3 regions of the Pseudomonas sp. B1-22 genome follow, and region 3 is predicted to be linked to each of the others. Evidence: predicted binding sites of a transcription regulator. Region 3 holds the regulator's gene; each other region holds the start of a gene.
The links. Region 3 encodes sigma-54, which starts transcription at its own class of promoters, with help from an activator protein. Its sites were predicted from a motif close to ANTGGCATNNANNTTGCTNT; they were not measured.

Region 1 (2,244 bases), 100 kb from region 3:
GCCCCTGCTTCGGGTTGACGTTCACCTGGTTGATGCCTTCCAGGTTGATCTCCACCGGGTCTTCGGCGGTGGAAATATTGATGTCCGGCGTGTTGAGGATATTCAGGCCGGTATAGAGGGATACCGTCTTGCCCGAGCCTGTGGGGCCGGTCACCAGGATCATGCCTTGCGGCTGCTTCAGTGCCGCGAGATACAGCTGTTTCTGCTCTTCCTCGTAGCCCAGGGCATCGATACCCATCTGTGCGCTGGCCGAGTCGAGGATACGCATCACGATCTTCTCGCCCCATAGCGTGGGCAGGGTGTTGACGCGGAAGTCGATGGACTTGGTCTTGGACACGCGCATCTTGATGCGGCCGTCCTGGGGTTTGCGGCGCTCGGAGATATCCAGGCCGGCCATCACCTTGAGGCGTGCAGAGATGCGGCTGACCAACTGGACCGGCGGCTTGGCCACTTCCTGAAGCATGCCATCGGTGCGGAAGCGAACCCTGTAGACCTTTTCGTAGGGTTCGAAGTGCAGGTCGGACGAGCCTCCCTTGATGGCATCCAGCAGCATCTTGTTGACGAAGCGCACCACCGGGGCGTCGTCGGCGTCGCCGCCGATAGCCTCCTCCTTGCGTTCGGCGTTGCCGTCTTCGATGTCCAGACCTTCCAGGTCGACGTCGCCCAGTTCGTCCAGGCCGCCGGTCGCGCTCTCGAAGAATTTTTCGATGGCATCACCGAGCCGGTCATCCTCGACCAGTATGGCTTCGGTGGTCAGTCCGGTGCTGAACTGGATATCGGTGATCGCCTGGTGATTGGTCGGGTCCGAGAGTCCGACGAAAAGCTTGTTGCCCCGGCGCCACAGGGGCAGGACGCGGTGCTGGCGCACGAGCTTCTCGCTGACCAGTTCCTTGGGGAAACTCTCCTTGTCCAGGCTGGCCAGGTCGCAGAAGGCAACGCCGAACTGGTCGGCGGCCAGCTCCATCAGCGGGCGGCTCTTCACCAGCTTGTTCTGCACCAGGTAGGTCACCAGCGACAGTTTGTTGCGCTGCGCCTGCAGTTGTGCTTGTCGAGCGCTGTTCTCATCAAGCAGTTGAGAAAGCACCAACTGCCGGGCAAGGCCGGACAGGACGACTTGATCGTTCATGGGAAAGTAGCCGGATGGAGAGTTCAAAATCTTATAACGCAGTTAGGGGGAGGTGCCAAATTAGGTAGCGGGTGCTGCCAAAATTTGTCACTTCGTGCGTAATTTCGCTGCTGGCTGTCGGAAACTACCTCTCGGCTCCGTATCTGAGGGCATTGAAGCTTGGCATGGAATCTGCTTGGTCAGGAATCAGGTCCTTGGGCCGTATCTAACAACTGGAGAGAACTATGAAAGCTCAAAAAGGCTTTACCTTGATCGAACTGATGATCGTAGTTGCGATCATCGGCATCCTGGCCGCCATCGCCCTGCCGGCTTATCAGGATTACACCACTCGCGCCAAGATCAGCGAAGTCATTGTAATGACTGCCCCGGCAAAGCTGGCCGTGGCTGAAACCAGTTCTTCTCTCGGTGGGCTGACCTCTCTGACTGCTTCGAATTCCGGTTATACCTTCCCTGGTGCTACTAAGTACGTCTCTGATATCGTTATTGAGGATGGGACCGGTAAAATCACCGCCACTTCGACTGTTCCGGGGGCGACTGGTGACATCATTCTTGAGCCTACCCCCAATTCTAATGGTAGCGGCCAGTTGACCTGGAAATGCTCGGTAAACGGCATCAATACGAAGTATGTTCCTTCCGAGTGTCGTCCTTGATAGTTTTTTGATTCTTGTGGCTTAAAGAGGCGACCTTCGGGTCGCTTCTTTTTTATGATCAGGTTCTGGCTGCTAGTGCGATGGAGCTTTATGGGATGGCTCGCCGCACGTGTGTGTCCGGAGTTTAATTTCGGTCGCATTGGATTAGGGGGATGATGTTGTATAGCGTGAACGGAGTGAGGGAGGAAGGGGCCAGCCGTTCGATGCTCGGCAGAACTCTTTGGGTGGTCGTCGCTTCGCTCCCCTGGTTGCTGCCTACGCACACGGATCCGTGGACTACCTTCTACAATGACACTATGGCGGTGGTTGTTTTGCTGCCGTTAGTAGTTCTATTGTTCTTTTCTTCGTCTCGAGGTTGGGTTGTTACTCGCGAAGCGTTCTTTGTTTTTTGTCTATCTGTTATTCCTCTGATTCAAGCAGCAGTTGGGGTTCTTCTAATTCCGGAGGAGTCTTTTCTGGTTGTGGGCT
Region 2 (2,244 bases), on a different contig from region 3:
CTCCGAGGGTCGGCGTACAAGGGCCATCCCTGGCCCTTTACGCCTCTCGCGGCATCCATGCCGCTCGCCCCTCTGCGCAATACCTCCACTCGGCCTCCTGACGGGACTCTGCGCGCGCCTGCAACTTTGGCTGCTTCATGCTTGCTTGCTCTTCGTAGGATGGGGTGGAGCGAAGCGATACCCATCACGGCGGATAACGCTGCGCGTTATTCGCCCTACAAGAGCATCGCGGACAGAGTCCGCTCCTACGCGGGCGCTCAGCATTAGTGTTTTCCGGTAGGAGAGGAATCCATCCGCGAGGGATTTCGCGGGCATGGCCCGCTCCTACGGGAGCCCCTCCGCTCTGGCTTTAGCTTTGGCTCTTGAGGACTTCCAGAGAAATATCTGCACACTCCGAGCGCCCCTTCGCGGCGGGCCCCTGAAACTTCGATGGAGCGAGGGAAACGAAGCGAAGCGTAGTAACAGCCGAAGGCTGGCCCGCAGGGTGAGCGAAGCGAATCAGTCCCGCGAAGCGGGACCCGGATGATGGGGCAAAGACCTTTGGTTACTTTCTGTCGTTTGAGAAAGTAACTCGCCCGAGGGGGCGAAACAAAATCTCTCAGCACACGCCGAAGCGGCGCAGTAACTCCTAACAAGACGGCGGATAACGCCAAAGGCGTTATGCGCCCTACGAAGAGAATTGCATCGCGGACGAAGTCCGCTCCTACGAAAAGCGACCGCGAGCGGCAATGATGGAGGATGGCGGCAAGCTTGCCGCTTTCTCCCCGGCGGCAAGGAAACCGGTTGCCGCTTGCCGCTGTTTGCCGCCCATTGCCGCTCCCGATATATGATCAAGTCATTGATTTTAAAGGATATATAAATCTGGCACGCACCTTGCTGAAGTGTTGGCAGGCCCACACCGGCAAACAGGTTCGCGATCATGAGCATCAGCTTCGACAAAGCCCTCGGCATCCACCAGCAAGCACTGAGCTTCCGCTCCCAGCGCGCTGAAGTCCTGGCCAACAACCTGGCCAACGCCGACACGCCGAACTACAAGGCGCGCGACCTGGATTTCGCCTCGGTGCTTGCGGCCCAGTCCGACAAGATGAAGAACGGCACCTTCAATGCCACCCGTACCAATGCGCATCACATCGCCGCTGGCGGTTTCAGCATGGGCGAGGATGCGCTGAAGTACCGCACGCCGTTCCAGCCCTCGATGGACCAGAACACCGTGGATGAGCAGATCGAACAGTCCAACTACGCGGAGAACTCCGTGCAGTTCCAGGCTTCGTTCACCTTCCTCAACAACAAGTTCAAAGGGCTGATGAACGCCCTGCGCGGGGAGTAATCGCCATGTCGCTTGCCAGTGTCTTCAACATCGCCGGTACCGGCATGAGTGCCCAGAGCACCCGTCTGAACACCACCGCCTCGAACATCGCCAACGCCGAGACCGTCTCCTCCAGCGTCGACAAGACCTACCGCGCGCGTCACCCGGTGTTCGCCACCATGTTCCAGCAGGCCCAGGGCGACCAGGGTTCGCTGTTCGCCGACACCGACCAGTCCGGCTCGGGCGTGCAGGTGCTGGGCGTGATCGAGGACAAGAGCTCGCTGATGCCGCGTTACGAGCCCAACCACCCGGCCGCCGACAAGGACGGCTACGTGTACTACCCGAACGTCAACGTGGTGGAGGAGATGGCCGACATGATCTCCGCCAGCCGTGCGTTCCAGACCAACGCGGAAATGATGAACACCGCCAAGCAGATGATGCAGAAGGTCCTGACCCTGGGTCAGTAAGCGCTGAGGAAGCACGATGAGCATCGACAACAGCAGCATCAACGGCTCCAGCTCGGTTCTGGACCAGTATGCGATCAACAAGGACAGCAGCAGCGGCTCCGCGGGCGGCAATAGCAAGCTCGGCAAGGATGAGTTCCTCAAGCTGCTGGTGGCGCAGATGAACAACCAGGACCCGATGTCGCCCCAGCAGAACGGCGAGTTCATTGCCCAGCTGGCGCAGTTCAGCACCGTGGAAGGCATCCAGTCGCTGAACAGCAGCATGGACAGCATGCTCTCCAACTACCAGTCGTCCCAGGCGCTGCAAGCCTCGTCCCTGGTGGGGCGCAAGGTCATCGTGCCGACCGACAAGTCGATGGTCGATACCTCCGAGACCTTCAAGGGCACCTACACGATGCCGATTTCCACCGCCAACAGCTGGGTCAACGTCTATGACGACAAGGGCGCCCTGGTGAACCGTGTCGAGATGGGCCA
Region 3 (2,244 bases):
AGGACGCGTTTCTTGCTGCCGCCCGGCACGTTCACCAGGGAACGGCCGGGGGTCAGGATTTGCTCGAGTCGAATCATAGGGAGGGGTTAACGAACACCAACACCCTGCTGGCGTTCGAGGTATTTTTCCTTGTGCTTGATCAGTTGGCGGTCGAGCTTGTCGGTGAGCAGGTCAATGGCCGCATACATGTCTTCATGTTCGGCACAGGCCACTACTTCGCCACCTGCGATGTGCAGGGTGGCTTCGATTTTCTGCTTTAGCTTTTCGACCTCCATGATGACCTGAACATTGGTGATCTTGTCGAAATGGCGCTCCAGTCGGCCGAGTTTTTCGCCGACATAGTCGCGCAGGGCGTCGGTCACATCCAGTTGATGTCCACTGATGTTGACTTGCATACCGCTTTCTCCTTATTGCCCGTGTATAAGTGGCAGGTTAGATGGCCTGCCGCCGGAACACTTTGGCGTGGATCAACGTCATACCAGTCGCTTGCGTTCGCTGGAGGGAGCAATCCCCAAGGACTCCCGGTACTTGGCGACGGTGCGACGTGCCACTTGAATGCCCTGTGCCTCCAGTAAACCAGCGATCTTGCTGTCACTCAATGGCTTTTTCGGACTTTCCGCCGCGACCAGTTTCTTGATGATCGCGCGGATCGCCGTGGACGAGCATTCGCCACCCTCGGAGGTGCTGACGTGGCTGGAGAAGAAGTACTTCAGCTCGAAGATGCCACGTGGGGTGTGCATGAATTTCTGCGTGGTGACACGCGAGATGGTCGACTCGTGCATGCCCACGGCTTCGGCGATGTCGTGCAGGACCAGGGGCTTCATCGCCTCTTCGCCGTATTCGAGGAAGCCGCGCTGGTGTTCGACGATCTGGGTCGCCACCTTCATCAGCGTCTCGTTGCGGCTCTGCAGGCTCTTGATGAACCAGCGCGCTTCCTGCAGCTGGTTGCGCATGAAGGTGTTGTCGGCACTGGAGTCGGCGCGGCGCACCAGGCCCGCGTATTGCGAGTTGACGCGCAGGCGCGGCACGGCTTCCTGGTTCAGCTCCACCAGCCAGCGTTCGTTATGTTTCCGGACGATGACATCCGGCACCACGTATTCGGCTTCACCGGACTCGATTTGCGAGCCGGGGCGCGGATGCAGCGACTGGATCAGTTCGATGGTTTCGCGCAGCTCGTCTTCCTTGAGCTTCATGCGCCGCATCAGCTGGCTGTAGTCGCGGCTGCCGAGCAGGTCGAGGTGGTCGGCGACCAGCTTCTGCGCCTCGGCCAGCAGGTAGGTGTTGGCCGGCATCTGGCGCAATTGCAGGAGCAGGCATTCGCGCAGGTTGCGCGCGCCGACGCCGGCCGGCTCCATCTGCTGCACGCGGCGCAGGACGACTTCCACTTCGTCCATCTCCACGCCCAGTTCGGGGTCGATGGAGGCGAGGATGTCGTCGAGGGATTCTTCGAGGTAACCGTCGTCGTTGATGCCGTCGATGATGCTCAGTGCGATCAGGCGGTCGGTATCGGACATCGGTGCCAGGTTGAGCTGCCAGAGCAGGTGGCTCTGCAGGCTTTCACCTGCGGAGGTGCGGGAGGTGAAGTCCCACTCGTCGTCATCGTTGCTGGGCAGGCTGCTGGCGCTGGTCTGGTAGATGTCTTCCCAGGCGGTGTCGACCGGCAGCTCGTTGGGGATGCGCTCGGCCCATTGGTCCTCATCGAGGCTGTCAGCACTGGGCGTGGTGCTTTCCTGGAAGCTGTCCTGGGAGCTGCTGGTGGCGCCGTTGGCGCCCGACTCGGCGCCGTCCGCCATGGGGTCGCTGTTGTCGTAATCCTCGCCCTCTTCCTGGCGCTCCAGCATCGGGTTGGACTCCAGGGCTTCCTGGATTTCCTGTTGGAGGTCCAGCGTGGAGAGCTGGAGCAGTCGGATGGCCTGTTGCAGCTGCGGAGTCATCGTCAGCTGCTGGCCCATCTTGAGGACGAGCGATGGTTTCATGGCTGGAACTAGGCACCTTGTTCGCTGGCGCAGCAAGCGCCATATCCACGACTACGGACGCCGGGGCGCCGCGAGGAAGCAAATTATATGCCTGAGTCTGGACGCTTTGCCTAGGGGCTGTCGACCTTTCGTTACAACCTGATTATCAGGCAACTACGAGACAGCCCGACGCGCGGCGCCGGATGCAGGTCCGGGCCGTCGGCGGAGGGAGGAGGAGCGCCGCCGGGAGGGCGGTCACCGGGTCAGAGACGGAACTCGTGGCCCAGGT

Region 1: the regulator sigma-54 is predicted to act here: its motif matches at 1,285-1,304, upstream of ACQ5BL_RS23260 (pilin).
Region 2: the regulator sigma-54 is predicted to act here: its motif matches at 861-880, upstream of flgB (flagellar basal body rod protein FlgB).

Annotation. Positions count from the first base shown of each region.
Region 1 is NZ_JBCHVH010000006.1:277,185-279,428, reverse strand. It holds gene pilB (type IV-A pilus assembly ATPase PilB) at 1-1,126, opposite strand, end outside; gene ACQ5BL_RS23260 (pilin) at 1,351-1,776, shown strand; gene ACQ5BL_RS23255 (Wzy polymerase domain-containing protein) at 1,929-2,244, shown strand, end outside.
Region 2 is NZ_JBCHVH010000002.1:272,237-274,480, reverse strand. It holds gene flgB (flagellar basal body rod protein FlgB) at 920-1,327, shown strand; gene flgC (flagellar basal body rod protein FlgC) at 1,333-1,773, shown strand; gene flgD (flagellar hook assembly protein FlgD) at 1,790-2,244, shown strand, end outside.
Region 3 is NZ_JBCHVH010000006.1:172,960-175,203, reverse strand. It holds gene ptsN (PTS IIA-like nitrogen regulatory protein PtsN) at 1-77, opposite strand, end outside; gene hpf (ribosome hibernation-promoting factor, HPF/YfiA family) at 87-395, opposite strand; gene ACQ5BL_RS22830 (RNA polymerase factor sigma-54) at 474-1,976, opposite strand; gene lptB (LPS export ABC transporter ATP-binding protein) at 2,219-2,244, opposite strand, start outside.